4 regions of the Paenibacillus sp. JDR-2 genome follow, and region 3 is predicted to be linked to each of the others. Evidence: riboswitches for the same ligand, from Rfam matches in the RefSeq annotation. Region 3 holds a riboswitch; each other region holds the start of a gene.
The links. Region 3 has a riboswitch for cyclic di-AMP ahead of PJDR2_RS27105 (hypothetical protein). Riboswitches for the same ligand answer to the same signal wherever they lie in the genome.
Positions count from the first base shown of each region.

Region 1: linked by a shared signal. The riboswitch ahead of PJDR2_RS24205 (TrkH family potassium uptake protein) and the one ahead of PJDR2_RS27105 (hypothetical protein) in region 3 are both predicted to bind cyclic di-AMP.
Region 2: linked by a shared signal. The riboswitch ahead of PJDR2_RS00145 (3D domain-containing protein) and the one ahead of PJDR2_RS27105 (hypothetical protein) in region 3 are both predicted to bind cyclic di-AMP.
Region 4: linked by a shared signal. The riboswitch ahead of PJDR2_RS00630 (C40 family peptidase) and the one ahead of PJDR2_RS27105 (hypothetical protein) in region 3 are both predicted to bind cyclic di-AMP.

Region 1 covers NC_012914.1:5,532,349-5,539,950, forward strand. Annotated here, with positions in the region: gene PJDR2_RS24200 (potassium channel family protein) at 137-799, opposite strand; gene PJDR2_RS24205 (TrkH family potassium uptake protein) at 817-2,157, opposite strand; cyclic di-AMP (ydaO/yuaA leader) riboswitch at 2,228-2,389, opposite strand; gene PJDR2_RS24210 (CPBP family intramembrane glutamic endopeptidase) at 2,640-4,232, shown strand; gene PJDR2_RS24215 (hypothetical protein) at 4,399-4,881, shown strand; gene PJDR2_RS32115 (hypothetical protein) at 4,985-5,371, shown strand; gene uvrC (excinuclease ABC subunit UvrC) at 5,405-7,285, opposite strand.
Region 2 covers NC_012914.1:24,215-31,816, forward strand. Annotated here, with positions in the region: gene rsmI (16S rRNA (cytidine(1402)-2'-O)-methyltransferase) at 1-405, shown strand, start outside; gene PJDR2_RS00130 (AbrB/MazE/SpoVT family DNA-binding domain-containing protein) at 529-783, opposite strand; gene PJDR2_RS00135 (HD domain-containing protein) at 1,068-2,363, shown strand; gene PJDR2_RS00140 (TatD family hydrolase) at 2,394-3,167, shown strand; cyclic di-AMP (ydaO/yuaA leader) riboswitch at 3,351-3,560, shown strand; gene PJDR2_RS00145 (3D domain-containing protein) at 3,805-4,938, shown strand; gene rnmV (ribonuclease M5) at 5,094-5,639, shown strand; gene rsmA (16S rRNA (adenine(1518)-N(6)/adenine(1519)-N(6))-dimethyltransferase RsmA) at 5,660-6,541, shown strand.
Region 3 covers NC_012914.1:6,189,718-6,197,319, forward strand. Annotated here, with positions in the region: gene PJDR2_RS27100 (alpha/beta hydrolase) at 1-924, opposite strand, end outside; gene PJDR2_RS27105 (hypothetical protein) at 992-2,002, opposite strand; cyclic di-AMP (ydaO/yuaA leader) riboswitch at 2,186-2,324, opposite strand; gene PJDR2_RS27110 (hypothetical protein) at 2,421-2,771, opposite strand; gene thiD (bifunctional hydroxymethylpyrimidine kinase/phosphomethylpyrimidine kinase) at 2,839-3,666, opposite strand; gene thiO (glycine oxidase ThiO) at 3,690-4,796, opposite strand; gene PJDR2_RS27125 (thiazole synthase) at 4,831-5,610, opposite strand; gene thiS (sulfur carrier protein ThiS) at 5,618-5,815, opposite strand; gene thiE (thiamine phosphate synthase) at 5,799-6,443, opposite strand; gene PJDR2_RS27140 (thiazole biosynthesis adenylyltransferase ThiF) at 6,466-7,488, opposite strand.
Region 4 covers NC_012914.1:122,895-130,496, reverse strand. Annotated here, with positions in the region: gene PJDR2_RS00655 (anti-sigma factor family protein) at 1-214, opposite strand, end outside; gene PJDR2_RS00650 (RNA polymerase sigma factor) at 211-825, opposite strand; gene PJDR2_RS00645 (YwhD family protein) at 910-1,431, opposite strand; gene PJDR2_RS00640 (M1 family metallopeptidase) at 1,535-3,541, shown strand; gene PJDR2_RS00635 (hypothetical protein) at 3,636-4,457, shown strand; cyclic di-AMP (ydaO/yuaA leader) riboswitch at 4,768-4,924, shown strand; gene PJDR2_RS00630 (C40 family peptidase) at 4,930-5,397, shown strand; gene PJDR2_RS00625 (MFS transporter) at 5,512-6,747, opposite strand; gene PJDR2_RS00620 (GNAT family N-acetyltransferase) at 6,854-7,372, shown strand; gene PJDR2_RS00615 (EAL domain-containing protein) at 7,378-7,602, opposite strand, start outside.

The DNA of each region.
Region 1 (7,602 bases), 660 kb from region 3:
TCAAAGCAAAGGAATGACAACAGCGGCCGGAAGAGATACCCCGTCCCGCCGAGCCATCCCGCCCCATCCATTCCCCACCTCAGCAGCGAACAAACAAAAGGACAATGAACGCTAACCGCGCCCACTGTCCTTATCATCACCTGATTATGGTTTCTTCAAACTGTTCAATCTGGTCGTTTGTTCCGATCACGACCATAACGTCCTTTTCCGTCACCACATCTGTCGCCGTAGGAGCAATAATTATACCGGAAGGCTTGTTAATGGCTACGATGCTGCATCCGAATCGGGCACGCAAATTCATATCTTGAAGCGACTTGCCGTTCAGGCATTTGGGTACCGAAAGCTCGGCAATGGTATACTCCTTCGACAGTTCGATATAATCAAGCAGATTCGGGGAGACAAGCTGATGGGCAACCCGAATGCCCATATCCCGTTCCGGATAGATGACGCGGTCGACGCCAATTTTCTCCAGCACACGACCATGCAGCTCGCTCATTGCTTTCGCTACAACCCGCTTCACGCCCAAGTCCTTCAATAATATAGTCGTCAGTATGCTGGCCTGAATGTCATCGCCAATCGCCACGACTCCGCAGTCAAAATTACGAACGCCTAGTGATCGCAGCGTCTCTTCGTCCGTGCAATCCGCCGATACCGTATAGGTCAGCACATTGCTCATCTCCTGAACGGCTTCCTCATCCCGGTCGATCCCCAGCACCTCATAGCCCAGCTTAATGAGCTCTCTACCAAGACTAGAGCCAAACCGCCCCAAACCTACGATCACAAATTGATTGTTCTTCATTCTTGCTCCCTATTCCCCTATCCAATCGTAATTTTGCCTTCCGGATACCGGTACAGCTCTCTCTCTGTTTTTGGTCCAAGCGCGTAAGCAAGCGTCAGAGGACCAAGCCGGCCGGCGAACATCGTTAATGCAATGACCATTTTCCCAAAAAACGTCAACTCAGGCGTAATACCAATCGTGAGGCCAACGGTGCCAAACGCCGACGTTGTTTCGAATAAAATCTTCAGAAACTGCTGGTCTTCCGTAGTGGAGAGCAGCATCGTTACAAATATCACCAGCGTGAGCGACAGCATCGTAATCGTCAGCGCCTTGAAGATCCGGTCCTTCCCAAGCCTGTAATGGAAAAGAACGATATCGTCCCGCCCGCGGATCATCGCGATAACCGCCCCGACCATCGTGGTAAAGGTTGTTGTCTTGATTCCCCCGCCGGTCGAGCCTGGCGAAGCGCCGATAAACATCAGAATAACGGTAAAGAATACGGTCGCCTGCCGAAGCTGGGTATAATCCAGCGTATTGGCCCCTGCCGTTCTTGGCGTAACGGACTGGAAGAAGGCAGCCAGGATCTTTTCGCCCCAATGGAGGGATCCAAGCGTATTGCTGTTCGAAAACTCGAAAATAAAGATAACAAGGGCGCCAGCGGCAATCAGAATGCCTGTCGTCGATAAAACAACCTTACTGTGTAGCGAGAGCCGTTTGTTTTTCCGGAAATCCAGCAAATCGGCCATAACAACAAAGCCTAATCCGCCAAAAATAATTAGCAGCATTGACACGATATTAACAAGCGGGTCGCCTACATACATCGTTAAGCTGCGGAAATGGCCGAAGATATCAAAGCCCGCGTTATTAAAGAAGGATATCGAATGAAAGAGTCCAAACCATGCCGCTCTGCCAAACGGCATATCGAAGGCAAATCGAATGGCAAACAAAGCAGCGCCAACCAGCTCAATCGTTAAAGAGTAAAAGATAACCCTGCGGATTAATCGGACGATGCCCTCCATACTCGTCTGGTTCATCGCTTCCTGCAGAATCAGCCTCTCCTTAAGCGAGATCCTCTTGCGCAGCACAAGAGCAATCAGCGTTGACATGGTCATAAAGCCTAATCCGCCAATTTGAATCAGCGAGAGGATGACGATTTTGCCAAAGGTAGAGAAGTATGTACCCGTATCGACAACAACAAGGCCGGTCACGCAGGTTGCCGAGGTTGCCGTAAACAACGCATCAATAAAGGGCAGTCGCGAGCCGTCGCTTGAGGCGATGGGCATCGACAGCAGCACGGCCCCAATGACGATAATCATCGCAAACCCAAAGACAAGTATTCTTGGAGGCGACCATCTCAGAATATTGAAATATTTAGCCATTCTTCTCTCCTTTATAGGGGCCATTCAACATTTAGGCATAAAAAAAAGCACGGGAACTCCCATGCAAATGAGTCCTGTTCCACACAGCCTGCGAGGTTAGCTGACGGATTCGGGCCTGGAAAGGCAGCCCTATTCAAGCGGAATGCTCGAAATTCACCCCATGCTGGCGGATTGCTCCGGACAGCGGTTTGGTTCCCCCGTTTTCAAAAAAGAAATTCGGCTGATACGATTCGATTAATATGACGTAAACGATTATACGCCCAAACGACGGAAACGATCAAAATGAGCCTAAGCGATAATTAAGCTGAATTCGTTCAAAAACAGGCAATGTTATAAAGCAAATGGTCACTTGCTGGCTGCAAGTCCTTATTTCACCGCTTTCCGTTGGCATACTCTACTTTCGCCTGCATTGGATAAATCAGGTTAATAATGGTATTGTTACTGTAGCGAAGCATCGTCTGAATTCGAAATGGAGGTTTTGTATGATCCCTTCCATCGCTCCTCATGATTGGAAAAGGTTTCTCTGGGCTGCTGTTGCAGGCGCAATTATTTTCATCTTTACCCAGTTCGGCCCTGCAGCCGGGGACCAGCTGTTCTCAAGCTCAACACCTAAAGTGATTGCAAAAAGCGAAGCCGAGTCGACCGCGAAGAAGTTCGTCCAGGAACAATTCGGCAAAACAACCGTAGCCGCCCATACGATTTACCAGACCGACAGTCTGGCAAACGGTTATTTCTCTAAGGAAGAGCTGTTAGGAAAGTTCGAAGATAAATATGACGCCAAGTTTCCAACCGATACGTTCCAGGTCAATTTGGATCTGGAAGACGGTACAAAAGCTTATGTCTACGTCCATATGACAAACGGCAGTATTACAGGCTGGCATTGGCTTGGCGGTCAATCTGCCGGAAATGCTCAGGTTCAAACGTCAGCGAAGGCTTTTGCCGAAACAAAAGGGTTCCGGTCTGAAGAATTGGACAGCTTGTACATGAATGACCAAGGAGACGCTATTCTTCATCCAACCGGTTATACGCTTGGAGACGCTTCTCTTGAGCTTACTATCGGCGTCGGCCTTATTGATGATAAAGCTGTGATCACCAGGTACAAGCCAGCCTTCCAAGCTCCGGCAGATTACGTCTCTTATGTGGAAGGCCAGAAAAAAACGGGCAGCGCGCTGTCTGTTGTGAGTCTGGCGTACATGTGCTTCATCTCCCTTGTCTTATCGCTTATTTACGCGATTCTGTACAGGGGACACACGACCTTTAAACGCGGGATATTTATCAGCCTGGTGTTTATCGTGTTCTACATTTATAACAATCTCAATGTTCTCGACGGTATCATGGCAACCTTTGGCGAGCAGAGCCGTTCGGATGCCGAAATGAAAGCTACTGTTCTGATTACCGTTGTGCTGCTGATTCCGGTTGGGCTCGCCGTTTACTTCGCCCTTGTCGCCGGTGACGGAATGTGGCGCTCGCAAAAACGCCCCTTATGGCCGGGATTCCGCGAGCGCGGCTATGGCGATCATGTATGGCGCAGCGTTGGCCTCTCCTATCTCTTTGCAGCAATTATCCTTGGCGCGCAAGCGGTCATTATGGTCGCCATGAAGTTTCTTGCAGGCTCCTGGGCAACCAGCGATGCTACGCAATCTCCGTACAATACGGATATGCTGTGGCTTATGCCGATGATGGCCTGGTGCGCTGCAATCTCCGAAGAGGCCATATTCCGGTTGTTCGGCATTGCTCTATTCAAGAAATGGTTCAAGAATACGTTTATCGCTACGCTTATTCCAACGATCATGTGGGCGCTTGGTCATGTCGGTTATCCGATCTTCCCATTCTATACGCGTATCGTAGAGCTAGTTATTCTGGGAACGGTATTTTGTCTTATTTTCCTCCGCTATGGCTTTATTACAGCCGTGTTCACCCACGCGATCCTGGACAGCCTCATTATGAGCTTCGAGCTGGTCAGCGTTGGAGGAGGCGTTAATATTACCGCAGCCCTTATCTATTCTATTCTGCCTGTTATTGTCGCTTGGGTCATCAAATCCTGGCATAAACGGCGCACTATAGTACGGGCCTGAAAGGGCTCTTCATAAAAAAGGAATGTATCTCTTAGAAGATACATTCCTTTTTTTCGTACTAACGGCACCCCAAACAGCCCATTTAATAGAAACGGTCATTTTGTCCAAGAGAAATCCTGTCCACCTTAATATAATCTATTAAACCAACATATGGGGTGTGATAGGATTGATTGCAAGAATCAGCGGCTATGACCGCAAACAGAGCTCATGCAACAAAAGCTATGAGAAACAATCGTCATGCAAAAAGTCAAGCGGCCATCACAAATCGTCCGGGAAAAAGAACAAATCAGGCGGCAAGAAAAACGAATGCCGTGAACACAAGTCATCGTGCAAAAAATCGTACGGTTATTCACACAAATCAAATGGCAGCAAATGCGAGAACAAATCTTCGGGCTGCAGCGACAATTCGGCAATTCCTTACCACAAAGAAGAAGGCGGAAAAACCAATGCTGGATATGCTTACGGCATCCTTAGCAAGCTGTCGCTCGGACAAGTTATTCATCGCATAACGCTCGATAACGGCAAAGATCTGGACAAAGCGAAATGGGCAGGTTTTCAGAACGGGAATGCTACATTCTCGGCTGGCAGTTACAAAACAACCTACATCGTCTATGTACCGCTGAACAAAATTACAAGCATCGCCCTGTAAGAATTGGACAAGGGACCATTTCGCTTTTTTATCCACTCTCGTACAGGAACAAATCTATCATTCATCATATAATCTAGTACTACGTTTAAGAGGAGTGATAGATTTGCCTAACAAAAACAAGAACAACAATAATGACAAGCAACAAAAACAAAACTCCGATGCAGCCAACAAAAGCGTTGGCAACCGTACAGCTGGTAATAACCAAGGCCCCGGCGGCGGCAACCGTACGGCTGGTAATAACCAAGGCCCCGGCGGCGGCAACCGTACGGCTGGCAACCAAAGCCCCGGCGGCGGCAACCGTACGGCTGGCAACCAAAATCCTGGCGGCGGCAACCGTACGGCTGGCAACCAAAGCCCCGGCGGCCGTGGTCCCGGCGGCGGACGCAGCGCCGGCGCGGCAACTGAATCCGAAGCAGAAAACAAATCGGGCAAAAAGGGTAAGGACGAAGGCAAAGGCAAGGGTAAAGATAAAAGCAAAGGCAAAGGTTAGTAAATAAATTAAAAAAGAAACGGAATGAGGTTATCATTCCGTTTCTTTATCTTTTACCTCTTCATTTAACGCAGCTAAAATTTGCGAAGCCAGCTTCTCGCCAATCGATAGAGGCTTGAAGTCCTCGATGGAGGCTTCCTTAATCTTCTTGATCGAACCAAAATGCTTAAGCAGCAGCTTGCGGCGCTTCTCTCCGATTCCCGGAATCGCATCCAGTTGGGAAGCGATCATTGATTTGCCGCGTTGTTCGCGGTGGAAGGAGATCGCAAACCTGTGGACTTCATCCTGAATCCGCTGCAGCAGATAAAATTCCTGGCTGTCGCGCGGCAGCGGCACAACTTCCGGCGGATCACCGGTCATCAATTGAGCCGTCTTATGCTTCGCATCCTTCACAAGTCCGCATACCGGGATATACAGCCCCAGCTCATTTTGCAGGATGTCAAGAGCCGCGGAGATTTGTCCCTTGCCACCGTCGACTACGATTAAATCCGGAGGAGTCTGCTGCTCCTTCAGCATTCTTTCGTAACGGCGCCGAATAACCTCACGCATCGTCTCATAATCATCCGCTCCAACCACGGTCTTCACCTTGTACTTGCGGTACTCTTTTCTGTCCGGCTTGCCATCGGTAAAGACAACCATGGCCGAGACCGGGTTTGTACCTTGGATATTCGAGTTGTCAAATGCCTCGATACGCCGGACTTCAGGCAGTCCAAGCCACTCGGCTAGTCCTTCCGAAGCGCGGACGCTTCGCTCTTCATCTCGCTCGATCAGCCGGAATTTATCAGCTAGAGCAATCTTCGCATTATCGATGGCCATGGAGACGGCTTCGCTCTTCCGTCCGCGCTGCGGCATCAGCACCTTCACCTTCAGCCAGTTATGCAGCATTGTTGCAAACTCATCTGAGGCCGTGGACGATTCCGCCGTACCTTCTTCCTCTTCGGCAGGGAGCGGCAGCAAAATCTGCTTCGGCAATGCCGGATTATCGCTGTAATACTGGGTAACGAACGTCATAAAATCATCATACTCTTCCCCATAATACGGGAAAGTTGTGCCGCGCCGTTCAATCATTTTACCCTGGCGCATGTACAGAATCTGCACGCACATCCAGCCCTTCTCTACCGCATAACCAAAGATGTCGCGGTCGAGTGCGTCATTCATCGTAATCTTCTGCTTCTCGATAACCGCATCAATGCTGATGATCTGATCGCGGTATTCCTTGGCACGCTCGAAATTAAGCTCTTCGGCCGCTGCCTCCATTTTACGATGAATTTCGGCTTTTACGGCATCATGACCGCCGTTAAGGAATTTGGTAATTTCCTGAATCATCGCATCGTATTGGCCCTGCTCAACATCATACTCGCAAGGCGCGATACATTGGCCGATATGATAATACAAGCAGACTTTATCAGGCAGCGTTCCGCATTTTCGCAGCGGATAAAGCCGGTCCAGCAGCTTCTTGGTCTGTTGAGCCGCAAACGCATTCGGATACGGTCCGAAATATTTGCCTTTATCCTTGACGACACGCCGCGTAACCTCAAGACGCGGATGCTTTTCGTTCGTAATCTTAATATATGGAAAAGTTTTGTCGTCCTTCAGCAGGACGTTGTATCTTGGATGATATTGCTTGATCAGATTGCATTCGAGAATGAGTGCTTCCATATTGCTCGAGGTAATAATATAGTCAAAGTCGCGGATTTCCGATACGAGCCGCTGCGTTTTCCCGTTGTGGCTGCCGTTAAAGTAGGAGCGAACGCGGTTTTTCAACACCTTCGCTTTGCCTACATATATAATAGTGCCTTCCCCGTTCTTCATTAAATAACAGCCGGGCTGGTCTGGAAGCAGCGCTAATTTGTTGCGGATTAGCTCTTCGGCTTCTGCCCTGCTCGCGGCTGTATTCTGTTGTTGCTGATCCATATTGTCCCTCCTAAAAAGAATTACCATACTAATAGCCGATCCTCGGCAATTGTGGTAATTCTTACTTCGTAAGCATAAGCTTAGAATTACCATACTAATAGCCGATCCTTGGCAATTGTGGTAATTCTTACTTCGTAAGCATAAGCTTAGAATTACCATACTAATAGCCGATCCTTGGCAATTGTGGTAATTCTTACTTCGTAAGCATAAGCTTAGAATTACCATACTAATAGCCGATCCTCGGCAATTGTGGTAATTCTTACTTCGAAAACATCGGCTTATCGCTGTTTATCTATTTCTTTATATTAGCATATCGA
Region 2 (7,602 bases), 1.0 Mb from region 3:
ACTCGTCTTGTCCGTCAAGAAGGGACGCTTATGATGTACGAATCTCCCCATCGTCTGAAGAAGACGCTGGATGCCATGCTGGAGCACTGGGGCGACCGGAGGATTGCAATGGTTAGAGAGCTTACTAAGCGCCATGAAGAGGCCGCACGCGGTAGCATATCCGAATGCCTTGCTTTTCTCGAGGAGAATCCCCCCCTAGGAGAGTATTGCCTCATTATTGAAGGGGCGGCTGCAGGAGCTGGAGATTCAGGAGATAACGGAGAGACCTGGTGGGCATCGCTTGAACTTGAAGAGCATGTAGCCCATTATGAGAACGAAGGTATCGATCGCAAAGAAGCAATAAAAAAAGCGGCTCAGGATCGGGGTTTACCAAAGAGGGAAGTCTATAACGCAGTTAATCGATAGATTACTGCGTTATTTGGGCAAAAAAAAGACCTTCCTGGCCGGGTTCTAGCACAGGAAGGCATCAAGGAGTATAAAAAGGTTAGAATTAACAAGTTGGTGTATTTCTATTATAACCTATATTTCTTATTTTGTCACAGGAGAAGGCATTTCAGATAAACAAATATGGCAAACAATTTTGCCTTTGAAGTAAGATACGTTCTCTGCATTGCCGCAGAAGATACATGCAGGCTCGTATTTTTTAAGCATAATACGCTCGCCGTCTACATAGATCTCCAAAGCGTCCTTCTCGCCAATACCAAGCGTACGGCGCAATTCAATTGGAATAACAACGCGACCCAATTCGTCGACTTTACGTACAATACCAGTAGATTTCATCATGATTTTGTTTCTCCTCTCAGGAAATCACATTTCGTCACTATTCGACATAGTTTTTCTTTTTATGGCTACTATAATACCAACGATTCCCATAATAGTCAACCGAGAAAGTCTTTGATAGACCTTACTAGACCGTTATTTGCGGGAATTTGACTCTATAGCAAGGTCATATTAATCTTACTATAGAATACAACAGCTTCGACAATTTGGAAACTATATTACGACAGTATTCGACATTCTATCAAAGTTTTGTGTCGAAACCATGAACAAAGGAGTTGAAAGGGCGAATGAATCAGCAGCTGACCGAAGAGAAAGTTTTTAAGGATCCGGTGCACAAATATATTTACGTGCAGGATCAGACGGTGTGGGATTTGATCAATACGAAGGAGTTTCAGAGGCTTAGACGAATTCGCCAGCTCGGAACCTCTTATTTGACGTTTCATGGCGCAGAACACAGCCGTTTCTCCCACTCCCTTGGGGTTTATGAAATAACGAGGAAAATCATCTCTCAATTCGAGCGCAACGAATACCCGGGCTGGCCAATGGAGGAAAGACTGCTGGCTCTCTGCGCCGCACTCCTTCACGATGTTGGCCACGGGCCTTTTTCTCATTCGCTCGAGCAGGTATTCGATACTCATCATGAGCAGTGGACCTGCGCGATTCTGCTGGAGGATACGGAAGTTAACCGCGTGCTGCGCCGCGTCTCGGAGGATTTTCCGGAGAAGGTAGCCTCGGTAATCAGCAAGACGTACCCGAACCCGATCGTTGTAAGCCTGATCTCCAGCCAGATGGATGCGGACCGAATGGACTATCTGCTGCGTGATGCTTATTTTACAGGGGTCAACTACGGCAACTTCGACCTGGAACGGATTTTGCGCGTCCTGCGCCCTGTTCAGGGCAAAATTGTCGTAAAAGATAGCGGGATGCACGCCATTGAGCATTATTTGATGTCCCGTTACCAGATGTATTGGCAAATATATTTCCATCCGGTTACCCGGAGCTCGGAAATTATTTTGAGACAGATTACGCGCCGTGCCAAGGAGCTGTACGACAGCGGCTACGCCTTCTCATGGATGCCGGGGCCAATTAACAGGCTGCTCGACGGCAACATTACGGTGCCGGACTATTTGAAGCTGGATGAGGCTTACATGCAGACAATCTTCTCTTTATGGACCGAGGAGAAGGATGCTTTGCTCGCCGAGTTGTGCGACCGGTTCCTCAATCGCCAGCTCTACAAATACATTACGCTTGATGATCCGGGGGATTCTTTATTGGAAGAGGCGGCTCTGGAGTTCATCGCGATCGGTCTCAACCCGGACTACCATATGGAAATCGATTTCCCGTTTGACCAGCCTTACGACATTTATCGCCCGGACGCGAAAAAAGGCGGGAAAGAGGATAAAGCGCCGATTCTGCTGCTAAGCGATGATAACAGCTTAAGCGAAATATCGGTGAAATCCGACATTGTCCGTTCTATCAGCGGTCTGCACCAAGGTCAGTATCATGTCTATTATCCGATTGAGCCACTCCTTGCCGCTGCTGACCGGTTAAGCCCGGCAGTCCGGAAGTTGTTTAAAATTTAACTTTTTATATAGAAGGAGCTTGCAGCTAAGATGATATCTTTATTCGACACACATACCCACCTGGACTCTCCGCAATTCGACAATGACCGTGCCGAAGTTATCGAAAGGGCGCGTGCTGCCGGTGTCGATTTAATGATCAATATCGGCTTCAATCGCGAGACAATCCCAACGACGATGGAGCTCGCGGAAAAATACGATTTTATTTATGCAGCGGTTGGCTGGCATCCGGTTGACAGCGTTTTTATGGAGCCGGGTGACCTGGAATGGATCGAGCAGCTTTGCTCACATCCGAAGGTTGTAGCCATTGGTGAAATCGGTCTTGATTACCACTGGGACAATTCCCCAAAGGATGTGCAGCACCGGGTATTCCGGGAGCAGATCCGCCTTGCCCGGAAGCTGGGTAAGCCGATTGTCATTCATAATCGGGATGCGCATGAGGACATTGTCCGTATTTTGAGAGAAGAAAAAGCATCTGAAGTTGGAGGAGTTATGCACTGCTACTCGGGCAGCTGGGAAACGGCCAAAATGTGCCTCGATATGAACTTTTATATTTCGTTCGGCGGACCGGTCACTTTCAAAAATGCAAGGGTACCGAAAGAGGTGCTTGCGAAGGTTCCGCTTGACCGTCTTCTCATCGAAACGGACTCCCCGTATCTGTCTCCTCATCCATTTAGAGGAAAGAGAAATGAGAGCGCTTATGTGTCTTTGGTTGCAGAGGCAGCAGCGGAAATAACAGGAAAATCCAAGGAGGAAATTGCAGTTATTACAAGCGCAAACGGTAAAAAATGTTTTGGTATTGTTTAAAAATGGTCTAAAACCGCTGAAATAAAGACTATAGCGGCGATAAAACTCTTTTTACTTGTTGGAATCGACCATATTTGCCTCCAGAATCCTAAAATTTCGTTAAAATCGTCTTTTAACGCATCTTTACAATTCCGTGGTCAGGAATGTATGATTTTTCTCAGAGCTTTAACTTTTGTATTGGATTTCCAGTTTGCGCTTAATCTCCGAAAGCCGGAGAGCGGGGGAACCAACGCCAGCCGATGCATGCTTAAGACGTCATGAAGTATCGTGCTGCGTATGAATTCTTCAGGGGTGAATTTTGCGGCGATTGCCATGAGCATTCGTTCCGCGGATAGGGCAGCTCTCTCGCCCGAACCCGTCAGCTAACCTCGTAAGCGAATATAGAGAGCGATCAACCTCGTGTATTCACCTTTTCCTGAATGTTTGATTACCCAGGAAGCCACGATCAGATCCTCTGTCGAAGGCTTCTTTTTATTTTCGATTTTGATTATTCGGAAATAGTCTTTACAGGGTAAATCTTGGAGGTGGGAGGCCGTAACACTGGAGCGTGCTTGTCACGCCAATATACTTAATAGTCGCGTCAATAGTATCATGCGTAACAGATTGGCGGCGGGGCTATGAAGGAGGACCGATAGAAGTGGGCATGATCCAGGCTAAGGGGACCCATGGGAAGCGATCATCCAGCATGACTTTCGCAATGCGATGGAAGCATGAAAATTTGCGTTTAATTGTTCTGAGTGCAATTATCTCAATCGCTATGACTTTCATGTTTTTGGTGTTGTTGTACGGATCGGCTGATAAGAGCGTATCCGTAGTAGTGAATGGACAAGAAACTGTTGTAAAGACAAAACAATGGGTCCTGCAACGCCTACTGGATGAACAAGCTATAACGGTTGGACCCTATGACGAGGTATCTCATCCTCTGAATGCGTCCATCAAAGACGGAGACCGCATCGAAATCAAATACGCGGTTCCGGTTACCGTAAAAGCAGATGGCAAAACATCGACGGTGTACACGACAGAGAAAACAGTACAGGCGGCGATCGGGAAATTAAATATTCCTGTTCGCGATCAAGATAAGGTTACCCCGTCTCTCGATTCTCAGATTTCGAAGGCATTGACGGTTACCGTTACCCGAATCGATACCAAGGTAGCAGAGAACGAACGGACTTTGCCGTTCTCGATCGTGAAGAAACAAGATCCAACCCTTGAGAAAGGGAAGGAGAAGCTGGTGCAATCCGGAAAAAACGGTCTCGTTATCGAGCGCGTGGAGAAAAAGTACGAAAATGGTGTTCTTGTCTCCTCCAAGCTGGTCGACAAGGTCGTTCAGAAGCATACGGTCAGTCAGGTCGTAGCGATCGGCTCCAAGAAGGACGTACATACGCTCTCGGCTACGAGCACGGCCTCGTATACAAAGAGCGGCGTAACGTTTAAGCCGAAGAAGGTTCTCAAGAATGTAACTTTAACCGCCTATTCGGCAGGTATAGAATCTACGGGCAAGGATGAAAGTCATCCAGGATACGGCATTACGGCTTCCGGCGCAAAAGTGAAGGAAGGCCGTACGATCGCGGTGGATCCGGATGTTATTCCAATCGGCTGGTGGGTGTACATTGAAGGTATCGGCTTCCGCAGAGCGGAGGATACAGGCAGTGCGATCAATGGCAACAAGATCGACGTTTACTTTGACAGCACAAGCTATGCCAATAAGTTCGGCCGGAAAAAAGGGTATACCGTATACGTGCTTGGGCCAACCAAGCCAACCGCAAGCTAATGGTTTTCTGCTATCGTATTTCATTGTTAAATATGCCATTATAAGAAGAGGCGCTGCCTCTTCTTTTTGTGTGCATGGAGATGCTAAGCAGGCTGCATAATTATTGACGGTGAAAGAAGAGCGAAAGTTGCTGCTGTAGAAAGGAATGTTCGCTTGTGATTAAGGAAATTATTGTGGTGGAAGGCAAAGACGATACGGTTGCCGTGAAGCGGGCCGTTGAAGCGGATACGATTGAAACAAACGGTTCTGCGGTTGGCGAGGAAGTGCTGCGCCGGATCGAGCTGGCGATGGAACGCAGAGGCGTTATTATATTTACGGACCCTGATCATGCGGGCGAAAGAATCCGCAAAATTGTCGCGCGGCGCGTGCCTGGCTGCAAGCATGCTTTTCTGCCGCAGGAGAAGGCGATGTACAAAGGCGATATCGGCATTGAGAACGCAAGCCCTGAAGCGATTCGTCAGGCGCTCTCCGAGCTTCGGACGGAGATGGTGGCCGGAGAAGGGGATATTACCTGGGAGGATCTGATGGAGGCGGGACTTATCGTCCATCCGGACGCGGCGAACCGCCGTCTTCAGATGGGTAAGCTGCTTGGGATCGGGTATGCGAACGGCAAGCAGTTCTTCAAACGGTGTACAAGCTTCCGTATCTCCCGAGAAGAGTTCGCGGAGGCTCTGCGCACGATGGAACAGGGACAGGAGTGAACGATGTGAGCGGAAACGATATGAAGGCGATTGAAGTGGCAACGCCCAAACGCACCAAGGAAATTATCGCGAAGTATGGCTTCTCGTTTAAGAAAAGCTTGGGCCAGAACTTCTTGATTGATCAAAATATTTTGCACAAGATCGTAAGTGCGGCCGGACTTGATAAAACGAAGGGTGCTCTTGAGATCGGTCCGGGCATCGGCGCGCTCACGCAGCATCTTGCTGCGGCGGCGGGTACGGTAACGGCTATCGAGATCGACAATAGGCTGATTCCGATTCTAGGCGACATTCTGGCGGGCGAAGAGCATGTGAAGGTTGTACACGGCGACGTGTTAAAGCTGGATCTGAAAAAACTGTTCGAAGAACGTTTCGCCGACGTGGCTGGCGTGAGCGTGGTGGCGAACCTGCCGTACTACGTGACGACTCCGATTCTGATGAAGCTGCTCGAAGAGCGTCTGCCGCTCGAGAACATCGTCGTTATGATTCAGAAGGAAGTCGCGGAGCGCATGGCGGCGAAGCCGGGCGGCAAGGAATACGGCAGCTTAAGCGTGGCCGTGCAGTATTACTGCGAGCCGCAGCTTGTCTGCATCGTGCCGCATACGGTGTTTATCCCGCAGCCGAATGTCGACTCGGCTGTCATCAAGCTGGCGGTGCGCGAGAAGCCGCCGGTGGAGGTAGAGGACGAGGCGCATTTCTTCCGCATCGTCCAGGCGAGCTTCGCCCAGCGCCGCAAGACGCTGGCGAACAATCTGACGGCGTTCGTGGGCAAGGAACGCCGCGAGGAAATGACGCAGCTGCTTATCAGCTGCGAGATTGATCCTGTCCGTCGAGGAGAGACCTTGTCCCTCGACGAGTTCGCCCGCATCAGCCGCGCCTTTCTGGCGGCGGGCTGGCGGGGTTAGCTCGGCCTGCTAAGGCGGCCGAGCCTTGTTTGAGCCGGCGGCGAGCGGTTAGCGCCGCCGGTTTTGTTGTGGCTCCGCCCGCCGCCGGAGTGGCGGGCGGGGAGGGCTATGGCACGGCTGCGAAGCGCCGTGCGGGTCCTCGGGCGCTTATAGCGCCCCTTGCAGCCCTAAACAACCCACTCATCGCCTCAGACCACCCCAATGCACTCCGTTGACTACCTGATACTCTTGTAACACGGAAAAACCGACTTACACGGCTCCACTCGCGCTGTCTCCATCCGCCATCACCTCTATAACACGCAATTTTCCTCTTAAAGTCCACCAAGAACACGAAGTGAACCATCTGATGCTCTTGTAACATGGAAAAACCGACTTATGTGGCTTTACTCGCATCTCATTCACCTACGACTACCTCTGTAACATGGAAAATTCCTCTTGCAGCCCGCAAAGAACACTCTACACCTTATTTGATGCTCTTCTAACACGGAAAAACCGACTTACATTAGCAGCACCTTCGCTCCACCCACCATCGAATAACTCAATTTATATTTCACTATCTAACATTGATTGAAATAATGACGTTGATGATTACCCGGGCAATACATAAGAGACGGAATAAGGGTATGTAGCTTGAGCAGCGAATAACGCAAATCGTTACTTTTAGGGGAACAATCTGTGTTCCTCAGGACGTTCATATGAAGTGAAGCAACCGACCAGTGGGCTAATTCGGTGGGCGAAGTTCGTACAAAGAGCCGCAAAGGCGGCACAGAGTGCTGTAGAGCCAGATAATCGTCCTTTAAGTGTGGAACTTGCCTAACGGCCACAGACGCGGCGGCTGGGGTCATTCACGCATTTGAGATACCTGCAGGCTACCATCGCAGGCGCGTGGAGCAGCGGTGTGTGTCACAAGGGATTTGTGGCATCACACGTGCGTTATACAACAGTGGGCAGGCAACGCTGCCCGCCCACCATTACGCCGCGCCAGGCGCAGCAGCGCGGCAGCCACGGCCTCCCACAAGGAATGTGGAGAGGCAATTGGGAGGCACAGGCTACCCGCAAAG
Region 3 (7,602 bases):
ACCAACGCACAACGTGCGCGGCAGATCTTTGCTGTCAGCCAGAAGCGGACTGACATAAGGATTACGTACGTCCTCTTCGCGAGGCAGATAAAGCTCCCATGCTTTTCTGACTTCCGGATCAGCCTCGGTAGGCCGTCCAATCCCCAGCATGGGATCAATCATAGCTCTTTGTTCATCCGCCATCTCGAACTGGGACAGCTCCCACTGATAACCGTTCACCCCGTTAAGGAAGGTAACGCACGGATAAATCAGCACCTGCTGGGCTACCATACGCGTACCTAAATCCCGGTCCTTGGCTGCTACGGCAGCCGACAGGTTGCCGCCGGCACTGTCGCCGCCTACGGCAATCCGGTTCCGGTCGATGCCGTAGTCCTCGGCATGCTCATAAATATATTGAACGGCATTAAAGCAGTCGTTAAACCCGTTAGGGAACTTATGCTCCGGAGCCAATGAATAGTCAATATTAAAGACAACGGCATCGGCCAGCTCGGCGATCAGCCGGCAAGGGTTCTCCACCGCAAACACGGTACCGCCGATCCAGCCGCCGCCGTGAATATAGATGAGACAAGGTTTGTTAGGCTTCCGCATCGATTTGCGCGGGTAATACCGCCATAGGCCAACCTCATTGTCGCCAAGCTTTACGCGTTCATAACCGGTGTAAATCTCCACCGTATTCAAATTACGGTTCGGAAATCCCATGGAATCTCGAATAAGCTGAAGCTGCTCCTCCGGCGACGGAGGCTGGGCTGGGGCAACCTTTTGTTCCCCGGCCCATTTCCTAATAAGCTGAAGCTCGTAGGGATCCAGATAACCGGCCCTTGTCTCTTCCGGATTAACCTTTACAATAACCTGCGTGCCGTTCAAGTTTGCTTCTTCCTGCTGAGCCTGCAGAGCGTTCACAATTTCCTGGCTGTATACTCTCATTAACAGAAGCCTCCCGGGATGTGAAATGCGATCCCTTCTTACTTCTCCTTTGGCTTATGAACATCCTTTATTTATTCTTTGCAGGCTGACCGGACGGCAGATAGACCATATGATCATCATGCTCCGACAGATCCTCCAGCCACGATGCTTCAGGAGGACAGTCCAGCATGATAAAACGGCCTTTTCCTTCTTCTTGATAGTGATGATATTTCACGTAGGCTTTGCCGCCTTCTATATCCAACAATTCAACCTTGCCATAATCATGAGCCATCAAAAGCCTGATCCGCTTCCCTAGCTCCGCGGTTAGTTCTTTTGCTTGCTGAACGATAGAGAACTGCGTTTGCAGAGACAGGCTAGACTCAGGATAAGAAGAATTAGGACGGTTAATGATAAAGGAATATGGTGAAACCCCAGCCTGGGACAGCTGATCAATCAGCTTGCCTAACAGAAGAGGATCATTATTAACGCCCTTGACAATAGGGGTTTGATTAAGAACGACAACTCCCGCCTGGTGAAGGGCATTAAAGGCTTTCTTCGCTTCGGCCGTTAATTCTCTCGGATGGTTAATCGTAGTCATCAAATAGATCCGCTTCTCCGGACTCGAGAACTGACTTAACATCTTTAATAATGCATGGTCCTCATAAATTCGCATTGGATTATGAACGGGCATTCTGGAATCCAATCTAATCGTGCCGATATGCTCGATATCCCGCAGCTGCTCGATAATACTAGTCAGCTTGGCAATACCTAACATCAGACTATCTCCCGTCAGCACAACCTTATGAATCTCATTATGTTCGGCAATGTAGGCAATTCCTTCCGCTGCCTGGGACACGGGGAGAAGAACCATCGATTGATAAATATGCTTGCAGCCGGCAGCTTCCCAAGTGAACTCCTGGATCCCGTGAGGCGCTTCCCCCGCGGCCGCAATCAGATGCTTGCGGATCGGATCCTTCGGATCATCCCAGTCAATCAGGTTTAAGTAATAATCATTGACGCGAAAATGCTTCTTAAGCCGTTCTCTTTCCGCCTCCGACAGACCTGCCGATCTACCGTTATCGGCCATTGGTTGTACCATCTCGCATCCCTCCAAAAGGTTATTAAAAGCATCACCTATGCCGGGAAGTCCATCCCACCTCCACGAAAAATGAAAAAAAAAGACCCCAGCAACACAGAGCATGATCATGGTCTGTGTGCATTTTGGGCCTTTAAAACAGAAAAAGACCCTTCAAGGGTCTATCGTTTGCAATGTTATTCGCAAAAGACCCATCTCAAAGCTGACGAGGTTAGCTGACGGACTCGGGATAGATGGTTCCCTACAGCCGATAACCGGCTGATTCGCCCCAAAAGATTGGTTTCCCCGCTTCTCGGCAACGCCGAGAACTAAGCTTATTGTAATTATCTCACAATTCTTAATATTGTCAACAATTAATCAATAAAAATCCCCGCCCAATTTCCGAAGGAAGGTTGGACGGGGTTATGTTATATCTCTGCGGTCACTTCTTATCCACTTGAAGAAGAAATAAGTGCTTAACCGAAAACGTATCCTTAATGGTTTCTTCCGAAATAACGTTCAGCTTGATGAGACCGGCGATTTTGGAGGTATCGGGCTTCGAGAGCAGCCGCCATACATCAGGATCGGGAAGAGCGGCAAACAGCTTGCTCTCATCAAATTCCTTGCGCTCTTGGGAAACAATCTTCAACTTGTAGCTGCCTACCTCCAGTTCGGAGAGCTCCAGCTCGGCGCAATGCTGCACGATTTCACCGCGCAGCTCGGATAATTCCTGCTCGATTTCCTTCTGCTTTTGCTTAAGCTGATAATAACGCTTGACTTTGTTATCCTCCACCTTACTCACGCTCCTCTTAATCATATGTATGATGGGGAGCGCGGAATTAGGACTGGATCTTGTCCCACTATTTAGTGACTAGTCCTCTCTTGCGATATGCCCAATGATTCGTTGGGCCATGTCCGCTGCCGACGATAATGCCGTCTTCAATGGCGGCTTGAATATAGGCTTTTGCCTGGCGAACGGCTTCTTCGATATCAAGCCCTTGAGCGAGACCCGCGGTGAGCGCAGCCGAATAGGTGCAGCCGGTGCCATGCGTACGCTCGGTAACGATTCGTTTCCCGGAGAGCTCGCTATAGCCGCTGCCGTCGTATAACAGATCCACCGCATCAGCTCCTGCTTCATGCCCGCCTTTAATGAGGACATAACGGGCGCCGAGGCTGGACAGCTTTTTCGCCGCCTCAAGCTTGTCGTTCTTGTTGCGGATGGCCATCCCGGTCAGGTGTTCGGCCTCCGGAATGTTTGGCGTAATAATCATCGTGAGCGGCAGCAGCTTGCGGCTTAAAGCCCGGACGGCCTCTACCTGCAGGAGCGATGCGCCGCCTTTTGCGATCATAACCGGGTCTACCACAACCTTCTTCCAGCCAAAGAAAGCAATCGCCTCGGCTACTTCCTCGATAATCTCGGCACTAAACAGCATGCCGGTCTTTAAAGCGTCAACGCCGATATCGCTGCCGACGGAGTGAATCTGCGCCTTTACCGCTTCCTTGGCGAGCGGGAATACGCCTTGCACGCCAAGCGTATTTTGCGCGGTAATCGCCGTCAGAGCGGACATCCCGTAGGCACCAAGCTCCTGGAACGTTTTCAAATCCGCCTGAATGCCTGCTCCGCCGCCGCTGTCCGAGCCGGCAATCGTCAAAGCCCGGGCTACATTGCCGTTTATGTATTCGTCCATTTTTATTTCACCCCGTTTATCGTTTAGTAGGAAAACCGTTCCGGCGCAAACGCCTGCAGCCTGCTGCCGTTATCGATATAATCGGCCACAACCTGTGCCGTAACCGGGCTGAGAAGAATACCGTTGCGGTAATGGCCCGCCGCCATAATGACGCGGCCGCCCGATTCCTGAACCGGTCCAAGCAATGGGAATCCATCCTGCGTGGAAGGCCTCAGGCCTGCCCAGCGGTGAAACGGCTCCTGCCCGGCGAGAAACGGGAACGCCTGCTTGTTCCACTTGCGCAGCCGCTCGATTCCCCGCTCCGTAACGGTTGTGTCAAAGCCCGCCACATCCTCGGAAGCCCCGCATACAAGCGTGCCGTTTTCTTTTGCAACCAAATAACCCTGATTGCAGAACACCATATGCTGCACCGGCTTTACTTCCGCTTCATAAGCGCAAATCTGACCGCGGATCGGGTACACCGGAATACGGATGCCGAATACATCCTCAAGCTCCCGTGCCCAGGCGCCGGAGCAGACGACCAGCCGGTCGCCGGTAAAGCTCCACCCCGTCTGGGCGGTAACAACGACATCCTCGCGCCACTTATCAACGGTTACCGAACCTAACTGCTCGAAGATTCGAACACCGGTCAGGCGGCATGCCTGCTCAAGCGCCAACACGTAATCCGGCGCATAGACATGGCTTTCCTCCGGCGTGTAGAGAGCGGCCTTCACCTCGTGGGACAACATCGGCTCTTGGCGGAACAGTTCTTCCCCTTCCAGCACAATGCCGCTTGATCCGTGCTCGTTCTGCCAGAGGCGACGCCCCTCCAGCGCCAGACGGTCCGCCTCGTGATAGGCAATATAGAGGCTGCCCGAATCGGTATATTCGAACGTACGGCCGGATATCTGCCGGACCTCGTCGCGCCAGGACGGATACAGCCGCAGGCTTTCCCGGCACAAACGGAAGAAATCATCCGGCCCTTCTACATTTTCCGAGTAGGGTGCGAGCATCCCGGCCGCAGCGCCGGAAGCCTGCCCGCCGCAGCGGCCAATCTCCAGGACAATAACCTGATGCCCGCGCTTCTGCAGCTCGAAAGCGCAGGAAAGCCCAACTACGCCTCCGCCCATAATGACAATCGTTTCTCCCATGGTTAGACCAGCTTTCTATTAAATAATCGGCCAGTTATTTCACAATAAACTGCTCATGACCGCTGCTTGCCGATGCGTAACGCTTCTTCGAGATCCGACCGGACAAATACGACAGACGGCCCGCTTCAATCGCGAGCCTCATCGCCCGCGCCATGCCAACCGGATCCTTCGCTTTGGCGACCGGCGTATTCATCAAAACGCCCGACACGCCAAGCTCCATCGCCTGCGCCACGTCGCTGACCGAGCCTAGGCCCGCGTCCACGATAATCGGCACCTTCGCTTCCTCCGCGATCAGGCCGATATTATACGGATTCAAAATACCAAGCCCCGTACCGATAGGCGCCGCTCCCGGCATAACGGCAGCCGCCCCCGCTTCCTCCAGCCTTTTGCACAGGATCGGATCATCGGAAGTGTAAGGAAGGACCGTAAAGCCTTCCTTTACGAGAATTTCCGTTGCCTTCAGCGTCTCCAGCGGATCGGGCAGCAGCGTACGCTCATTGGCGCTGATCTCGACCTTAATCCAATCGCTGAGTCCCGATGCCTTTGCCAACCGGGCAATGCGTACGGCTTCTTCGGCCGTGCTTGCGCCGGACGTATTCGGCAGGAATCGGAATCCTTCCCCTTCCACATGCTGCAGAATCGAGTCATCCTCGGTTGAAGCGAGGTTAATCCGGCGAATGGCAAAGGTCAGCACCTCCGCTCCCGATTCCCGGATCGCTTCCTTCTGCACGTAAGGGCTCGGGAATAATCCCGTCCCGATAAAAAACCGCGAGGTGAGCTCATGTCCCCCGATATGCCATACATCCTTTTTCATCCTACGCTCAGCCTCCCCCTACAAAATGAACCAGCTCTATTTTCATCTGCGGCCTTACTTCCGTCTCCGGCCACTGTTCCTTCGCAATAATCTCGCCATCCGCTTCAACGACCACCGGACGCCCTTCCAGCCCAAAATGAAGAATGACATCCCCGATCGTGCGGGCATCCAGCTCTTGGGACTCGCCATTAACGATCAGCAGCATGCGACTCTCCCGCTCCTTCCAGCTTGCGGAGGAACGCCTGGCAGGTGCCCGCGACATCGGAGCTTCCGACAATCTCGCTCACCGCGCAAATTCTTGTTGCTCCCGCCGCAAGTACTTCATCCACGTTGCCCAGCTTAATTCCGCCAATCGCGACAAAAGGAATATTAACCTTTTCCGCTACCTGCCGGACGTATGCCACCGTTACCGGATCAACGACATCCACCTTCGTCTTCGTCGGGAATACCGGCCCAACGCCGATATAGTCGGCGCCTTGCTCTTCGGCAAGCAATGCTTCTTCAATCGCATGCGTGGAAATGCCGATGATTTTATCTCCGACGCGTTGTCTTGCTTCCGTGAGCGAAACGTCGTTTTGCCCGAGATGGACGCCGTCGGCGTCTACTTCCAGCGCGATATCGATATAATCGTTGACGATAAACGTAACGCCGTATTTACGCGTAAGTTCCCGCAGCGCTTTCGCCTTGCGCAGCACTTCTTCCGGGCTGCCGTCCTTATCCCGCAGCTGAATAATATCCACGCCGCCTTTGATTGCTTCCTCCATCACTTCCAGCATGTCGCGGCCGGGATGGAATTGCTCTCCCGTGATCGCATACAGACGAAAATCCTTCATCCAGCTCTCATCTCCTCTATGATCAATATCCGATATATCTCGCGTACAGCGTCTTAGCGCGGACAAGGTCCTCCGTCCCCTGCACAAGCACCCTGCCGTCAGGGAACAGCACCAGCCGCTCTCCTTCCGGCAGCTCGGCTTTAAGCAGGTAAGCGTTAAGCTCTACCTTCACCGCAGCCGGCTCCAGCCGTTTGCGCCATTGCTCCAGATCCAGAGGTCCATGTCCGCTGATCTGAACCGTGCTTCGGCCGCATAAGGACACCGTTGAATCCTTTTCCGTCACCTGAAGTGCCGGATATTCCTTCAACTGGCAGCAAGGGCAGTCTGTCTTCGCCTCTCCGAGCTTCATTTCGTAGTAATAGTTGCTCCACAAATCGAAGGTAACCAGGCTATTCCGCCTGGCCTGATCCGCTTCAACCAAATATTTAAGCGCTTCTACCGCCTGATAGGAAGCGACAATATCAACAACGGGCGCGATAACGCCAATCGTATCGCAGGTTTGGCCGCCGCTGTCCGCCGAAGGGAGGAAGCAGCGCAGGCAAGGCGTCCTGCCCGGAACCAGAATCGCGCTCATGCCTCGAGAACTGACCGCACCGCCGTAGGTAAACGGAATGCCCTTGCTGAAGCACGCGTCATTGAGCAAAAACCGGGTCTGGAAGTTATCCGTTCCGTCCAGCACCAAATCCATGCCGTCCAGCAGCTCATCAATGTTATGGACGGTCACATCCGCCACAACCGCCTCGATCCGCACATCCGAATTGATCCGGCGGAGCTTGCGTTCCGCGGCAATCGCCTTCGGGTAGCCCTCGCGCACATCATCCTCGTCATACAGCATCTGGCGCTGCAGATTGCTTTTCTCCACATAGTCCCGGTCCACAATGCGGACCCGTCCGACACCGGCGCGAACCATATGATTCGCCAGCACGGTGCCAAGCGCTCCCATTCCGATCACGCATACCGAGCTTTCGCTCAGCTTCTGCTGACCTTGCTCGCCGATTGGCGCAAACAGCATTTGCCTTGAATATCTCTCCAGTCTCTCATCCATCTGCCAAACCTCCTAAAAAGAATTGTCACACAAACGGGCTCTTTATGGCCGTTGTGGCGATTCTTGCTTCGAAAGCATTCGCTTAAAGAATTGTCACACAAACGGGCTCTTTAA
Region 4 (7,602 bases), 1.1 Mb from region 3:
GGATGACAGTCCTTGCCGCTGCCGGTCCATCAGATGCCGGATTCGATTCCCCAGCCTCCGATGCCTCTATCGCGGTCATAAAAAGCTCCATGCACGGTTCGCATGCCGCGATATGCAGCTCGATCTCCTCCCGCTTATGTTCAGCCAGTTCATCATGGATATAAGCGGCCAGGTCTGCTGCCGTCACATGTTCCTTCCACTCTTGCTCATTCATTCGAAGTCCTCCTTCCGCCAATGCCGCTTGATCCAGTTACGTGCCCGGTAGAGCCTCGACTCTACGCTTTTTTTCTCTAGTCCGGTCTGAACCGCGATCTCCTCGTACGATTTGTTCTCCATATAATAAGCGGTCACGACTTCACGGTAATTGTCCGGCAGCTGTTCCACCTGCTCACGCACCTGCCGCTGCTCTTCGCGGTCTATAACCGCTGCCTCAACGGCCGGCCCGCGGCCTGCCATCATGCCTTCCGCCTCAAGTCCCGTCAAGCTGTCCACCAGCTCCTCGGGCTTGCGCATCCGGCTTCTCTTCCAATCAATCGCCTTATTGACGGCTATGCGGGTAATCCACGTCTTAAAGCCGTCCATTCGGAACTCCGGGAGGGAGCGATAGATTTGCAGCAGCGCTTCCTGCGTCACGTCCTCCGCATCATGCGGCGAACGGATGACAGCAAACACGGTTCGATAGATATAGGGCCCATATTCGTCTACAAAAGTCTGAAACGCCGCAGGACCGCCGTTCTTGATGGCTGTGATCCATTGTTCGTCTTGTATCTCGCTCTCCTCCCTTCCCGCTATAATAGACGACAGCTTTGCACTCAACCCCTGCACATCTTTCAAAAATAATTCTTCAAGAAAAAAACCGGGGATCGCGCGGCCATCCGCCTTACGATCCCCGGTTATTAAATTCTCTGATTACGCTAAGGCTTCCTTAAGCTCTTCAGGCGAATTATTCCACCATTCTTCATTATGTTCGGCCAGAAGCTTGCGGAAAGCCGCTTTCTCTTCCGCATCCAGCTCCTCAAGCTTATACTTGCGCTTGATCGCAGCATCCAGCTTGTTCACATGATCGGCGAGAATTTTCCAGCCGCGGCGCGCTTCGGTATCGATCCACATCTCGCATGCCGTAGCCCCCGCATAATAGGAGCCTTCTTCTCCGCGCTCAACGGCTGTCCATACAATCCAGCATTTGCGGCCGTTCGGGCAGTCTTCTTTGTTCGGACTGAACTTGATGCCCCGCTCCACCTTGCTCTTCGCATGCATCGCTCCGTCATCGATATAGGCTACGCCATTATCAATAATGACGCAGGATACTGCACTTAAATCTATCGTTCCGGCTCCAAAGCCTTTATGTTGTTTGTTGCTCACTACGTTAAGAGAGAGAGACTTCTTCTCTTTTTTTTCCGGCTCTGCCGGCTGTCCTTGCTGTTCCGTCATAGCTCTTCCACCTTCCCCGTACAATAATTCCATTTTAGCTAATAATCCGCGAAAAGCAAACATATACATGCTGTAGATGCTTGTCACGGGAGGGAATTGTATCATGTCTCCACGCTACGTCAAACGATTGTTGCTGTTTACGCTTACCGCCGTCCTGCTCGGCCTCTCCATCCAGCAGGGCTTCGGCCGCGCTTGGCAATCCCAATATACCTATGCTCTCGCCCCTGCCGCCAAAGCAGCGACCGATTCTGCGCCAAAATCGGCCAAGCCGCCCGCCTCGTCCCAACCTGACAACGTGGCTCCTAAACCTCAGGCGCTTAGCAAGCGGATCACCGAGTACCATATCAACGTCTCGCTTCGCGACGACATCCGGTATCTCGACGGCCAACAGACCGTCACCTGGACGAATCCGGGCAAGAAGACGGTGTCCGAGCTGTACTTCCACCTCTATCCGAATGCCTTCATGTCGGACAAAACCACGTTTATGAAGGAATCCGGCGGCAAGCTGCGCTCGGATAAAGCAACCGAAGCAAGCCAGGGCTACATGAAGCTGCTGACGCTGGAGACGACGGAAGGGGAAAGCCTGCTTCCGCGATTGCATTATGTTCAGCCCGATGACAACAATCCGAATGACTTTACGCTGGCCAAGCTTAAGCTGCCCGAACCGGTAGCCCCGGGCAAATCGGTCACCCTCGAGATGGGCTTTGAAGTAAAGCTGCCCGAAGTATTCGCGCGTATGGGCTACTCCGGCAATTACGTGATGGCGGGACAATGGTTCCCTAAGCTGGCCGTGTACGAAACAGCTGGGACAAGAGGCCGCACGACGGAAGGCTGGAATACGCATCAGTACCACGGCAACTCCGAGTTTTACAGCGACTTCGGCATTTATTCCGTCCGTATCCAGGTGCCGGAATCCTATACCGTTGCAGCAACGGGTTTTCAGACGAAGGCAGTAGAGAAAAAGGATAACCGGGCGATCTATCAATTCTACGCAGATGACGTTCATGACTTTGCCTGGGCCGCTTCCCCGGACTTTATCTATTATGAAGACACATTATCCGGCCCTGGCATTCCGGGTGTGCGCATCAAGCTGTATCTGGATCCTGCGCATGAGGATTTGAAGGACCGGTATATGCATGCCGCCAAATCCGCGCTCTCCAAATACGGGCAATGGTACGGCGAGTACCCGTATTCAACCTTATCGGTTGTTGTGCCTCCCAAGGGAGCCAACGGCTCCGGAGGAATGGAATATCCGACACTTGTTACGGCCTTCGCCGCAGAGACGGACAATCCGGGCTACAGTCTCGAGAGGACCGTCGTGCATGAGGTCGGGCATCAATACTGGTACGGCATGGTAGCTTCGAATGAGTTCGAGGAAGCCTGGCTCGACGAAGGCTTCACCTCCTATGCAGAAGATAAAGTCATGGCCAGCGAATACGGCATCGAAGCCAACCTGCCGCTGGAAGCGAGCTATATGACGGATCCCGCTCCGCTGAAGCAGCCATCCTGGGCTTACCCAAGCAATAACGTCTATGCCGAGAATGTGTACATGCGGGCGAAGCTCGTACTGATTGGCATCGAGAAGCAGGTCGGCGAGAAAATGATGCAGAAGATTATGCGCACCTACTTCCAGAAATATAAGTTCAAGCATCCGACCACCACCGACTTCCAGCGCGTTGTAGAGCAGGTAACCAAACAGAAGTGGAACAATTACTTCGACCAATATGTCTACGGCAATCAGATGGCGGACGTATCCGTGGAGTCCATTAATGTCCATCCCGTCGAGCAGGATGGAACGCGGATGTATGAATCGGTTGTCTCTCTTCAGCGCAACGGCGGCTATAACGGTCCGGTTCCGGTTGTCCTGAAGTTCAAGGACGGCACCATTGTTCCAAAGTCCTGGGATCCGACAGAGGCTCAAGTTCAGTACAAGGTTGTCCTTAGCTCTCCGCTCGAATGGGTTGCCGTCGATCCGCAGCATACAAACGTTCTCGACAATAAGCATATCAACGACTATATGAAGGCCGACTTATCTGAGGTCACGCGTACCCGTTGGAGTCTTGGCACTTCTAATGTCATTCAGGGCCTGCTCGGATTATTGGGCTGGTGAACTATGCTTTCGAAGTAAGAATTGCTTCGCAATTCTTTAGGTCCATGCTTTCGAAGTAAGAATTGCTTCGCAATTCTTTTTAGGAGGATAAACCATGAAAAATCATATGAGACAAGGCTGGCGGCTTACGATCAAGCACTTTTATATCGTTATCCTGCTATTCCTGTACCAGCTGCTATGGGGATTCTTCCTGTACCGGTTTATCGATTCGGTTGTAGCGCCTCTGCTGCGCCGGTTCCCGGATCATTCCCCGTCCAAAGCAGCCGTCCAGCTATTTTTGAGCGAAGCGCAGTTCCAGATTATGAAGACGGATTTGCTTACTCCGTACCTGTGGCTGCTTGGCGGCTTGTTCGCCGCAAGAATGCTGCTCTCTCCGTTATTTAACGCGGGACTGCTCTACTCCCTGCAGCATGCGACCGATACAGGAGGAACGCAGTTCCTTCAAGGTATCCGCCGGGCATGGAAGCCGGTTACCTTGCTCTACTGGATCGAGACGATTCTTGCTCTCGCTCCCGCTTGGTGGCTGCTGCCCAAGGGACTTGAAGCCCTCCTTCACAGCCGTTCGATTGGGGACTTGCTGCAGCAGACGCTTCCCGCCGCGGGAGGCTGGCTGTTATGGGGCATCCTGCTCCATCTGCTGTTCCTGGCCATGCAGCTTGGGGCGACCAGCGGCAAAACCGGCGGCATTGTCCAATCTCTTGGCACAGCTGTTAAGCATCTTCTGCCGTTTGCCGGATTATCGCTTCTCATGTGGGCGATCGGATCGGGAGTCGGATTGTTCGTCAGCGGCTTTTCCCTGGTATGGGCCGGCTTTATCGCTCTTCTTGTCCACCAAGGCTATCATCTTGTCCGTACCCTAATGAAAGTATGGACTCTAGCCTCCCAATACGACATTTTAAGATCAAAGGAAGTTTAAAATTTTCTCATAATTATAGAAGCAGCCCGCCCTGCGACCTAGTCGCAGCGCGGGTTTTTCGCGTTTTTTCGGGCTCGCATGTCCGCCATTCTCCAAATAAATCAACATATCGGCTAGCAAAACCACATAGTAAAGAGTTAGTAAATCTTTATAGTGCTTCTCTGCTAGTCTGCGCGCCCTACATGAAGACTACTAACCGCAGGATACAAGCTTTTCCGCTTTCATTAGTCAAAAGGTTGCATGAGAATTATTAGAAATTGCCGTATAGAGGAGGAGATAAACGAAAATTACCGAATAGTTACCAAGTACATAAAACAAACTGCCTAATTCCTTGTACTGGAAACGGGGGAACCACCCCTGGGTGAATTGACTTCGACGTCCGAATGATTGTATCGGCGCCCGAGAAGTCATAGGGATCCTTCAACCGAACCCCACAGCTAACCTCGTCGGCATTGGAAGGAGCTTTACCGCTTTGAAAAAGGTTACAGCACTACTCCTTGGACTTGCGCTAATGCTAGCTTTTCAGGCTGGAAGCGTTTTCGCAGACTCCAAAATGGACGGCATTGTCAGCAACTTGATTGGCACGCCGTACGTTGCAGGTGGAACATCCACGAAAGGATTCGACTGCTCCGGATTTACTTCTTATGTTTTCGACAAAATGGGCATCGATCTTCCTCGTACTTCCACTTCGCAATCTGAAACAGGTAAGAAGATCGCAAAAAGCGATCTAGTGGCCGGAGATCTCGTGTTCTTCAACACGAACGGTCGTGGTGTATCTCATGTCGGCATTTATGTAGGGGATGGCAAGTTTGCTCATGCATCGTCCAGCAAGGGCGTTACGATAAGCAACCTTAGTGACTCTTATTATGTCAACCGGTATGTGACTGCTCGACGTGTCATGGACCCTAGCACTTTTGATAAATATGCCGACGAACAATAGAATCAAGCAGCCGCTTCAACCGAGGCGGATTGACAGGATTCCTACAATAAAGCCGCATGCAGCTTGTCCTACCGGACAAACCGCATGCGGCTTTATTGTTTCCTGCTACTCTATTCAGGCAGCTGCCGCCTGCTGCTTCCGGCCGAGCGCCAGCATCGCAAGCAATACGACAAACATTGCAATAAGAAAAGCCCCAAGAATCCAGACCGTTCGGTCCGCGCCATAGTTGTCCATCATCCATCCCGTTAATTTCGGGAAGATCGCCCCGCCTACGCCTCCGCAAGCGACAAGCAGACTGGTTGTCCGCTCCGTCATCCCCGGAATAAGTCCGTTTGCGAATACAAGAGCAATCCCGAACACGCCGGAGAAGAACAATCCGCTTAGTCCGACTAGGACCATCATTCCGCTTAACTGCCCGACAGCCCCCATCGCAAGAATAACGACGCAAGCTCCGGCAATCGCAACAAACAGATAGCGGATGTATCCGACACGATCCGCCAGCCGTCCGGCGAACAGACGCCCAAGGATCATCGTGCCCCAGAACAAGCTAAGCGAGGAAGGAGCATTCGCCTCCGACATACCGGAGCGTTCAATCATAATGGAAGGCAGATAATTGGAGAAGCTCATTTCCACGCCAACATAAATGACGAAAAATAACGCCGACAGCAGCAGGAACGGAATCGCGGCTCTCTTATATCCGAACCATCCTTTTGGACGCGGATCGCCAGCTTCCCGCTCCACCGCCGCCTTCTTCCCTCTGGCATGAAAACCAACTCTGGCATGAAAACCAATCTTGTCATCGATTGGCCCAAACGATATCGTCATCCATAAGATAAAGGTAATGCCGGCAAGCGCCGAGAGTATCGGGAAGGATAATTGCCATACATCGTATCGGATCAATATGCTCGCCATCGTTGGCATCAGGAAAGCGCCGATTCCAAAGAACGTCTCCAGCTTGGTCATCGCGTTAGCCTTGCCGTTCTCTTCCGCCAGATCAATAACCATGGCTCCAATGACGGATTCCGTCATTCCAAAGCCAAAGCCGGCAAACAAGGCGATAAACAGCATCAGCCCCCAGGAGTGGGGAGTAAGGCTGTAAGCCGCTTCCCCAAGCGTCAGGAGACCAAGCGAGAGAAGCACTCCCCCTCTTTTGCCCAGCTTGGACGTAATAAATGGGGACAGCAATACGCCCACCAAGAAACCGAAGAACTGATTCATCATCCACTGCCCGCCGTCGTCATACGACAAACCGTATTTATCGAGCATCTGCTCCATTACCGATCCGCCCACAACATGAGCTAATCCAATTACGAGATAAGACAAACAGCCAAGCGCTATTAATTTCCGCATCGTAAAAGTTCTCCTTCGTTGTCCTTCGCCAAATCCTCATGAAGTCGATTACCGAAATGTTATAATGGAAAGAAACTTATAGATTCTTATTAATGAGGGTAGATCCATGACTAATTTTACTGATGAGGTACATTATAAACCATCTCTGGAGGACATGACTATCCAGCCGCTGGAAATTGATCATGCCCGGCAAATCTGCGGATGGCAATATGAATTCCCCTACGATCTTTACCATTGGCCGTCGTGGGATACGATGCAAAAGGACGAGATCGAATTTGGCGACCCCGTCCTGCGACGCATGCAATATGCGGCTGTCGTGAATCGCAATCAGGAACTGATCGGTTTTGCCCAATTCTTCCCCATTGTTGGCGTTATCCGCCTCGGTCTCGGCCTTCATCCCGCTTTATGCGGCAAAGGTATCGGCCCCGACTTTCTACGGCTGTTGGTTCGTGAAGCCCTTCGCCGGGCACCTCAGAACAGCATCGATCTGGAGGTGCTGACGTGGAATACGCGTGCCATTCGCGCTTATGAACGTGCCGGCTTTGCCATTGAAGATACCTATGTACGGCCAACGCAACAAGGGTCGGCGGAGTTCCATTGTATGGTGTACCAGTCTACTCTTTAATATCCCTATAACCGGTAGTAATCAGGCTCGGGATCCTTCATATCAACGAACAGAATAACGCCGGGTTTCACCAGGACCGATACCGTCCGGATCCACGCTCTGGAATCCAGGTCGGTATAGGCGCGGGAAACCATGGAGCGGCGGTTCTCGTTTAATTGAACCACATTCGGAACAAAATACGGTCGCCAGCTCCAGTTAGCCCCGCAGTATTCGTCCTCCCGCCGCCAGCT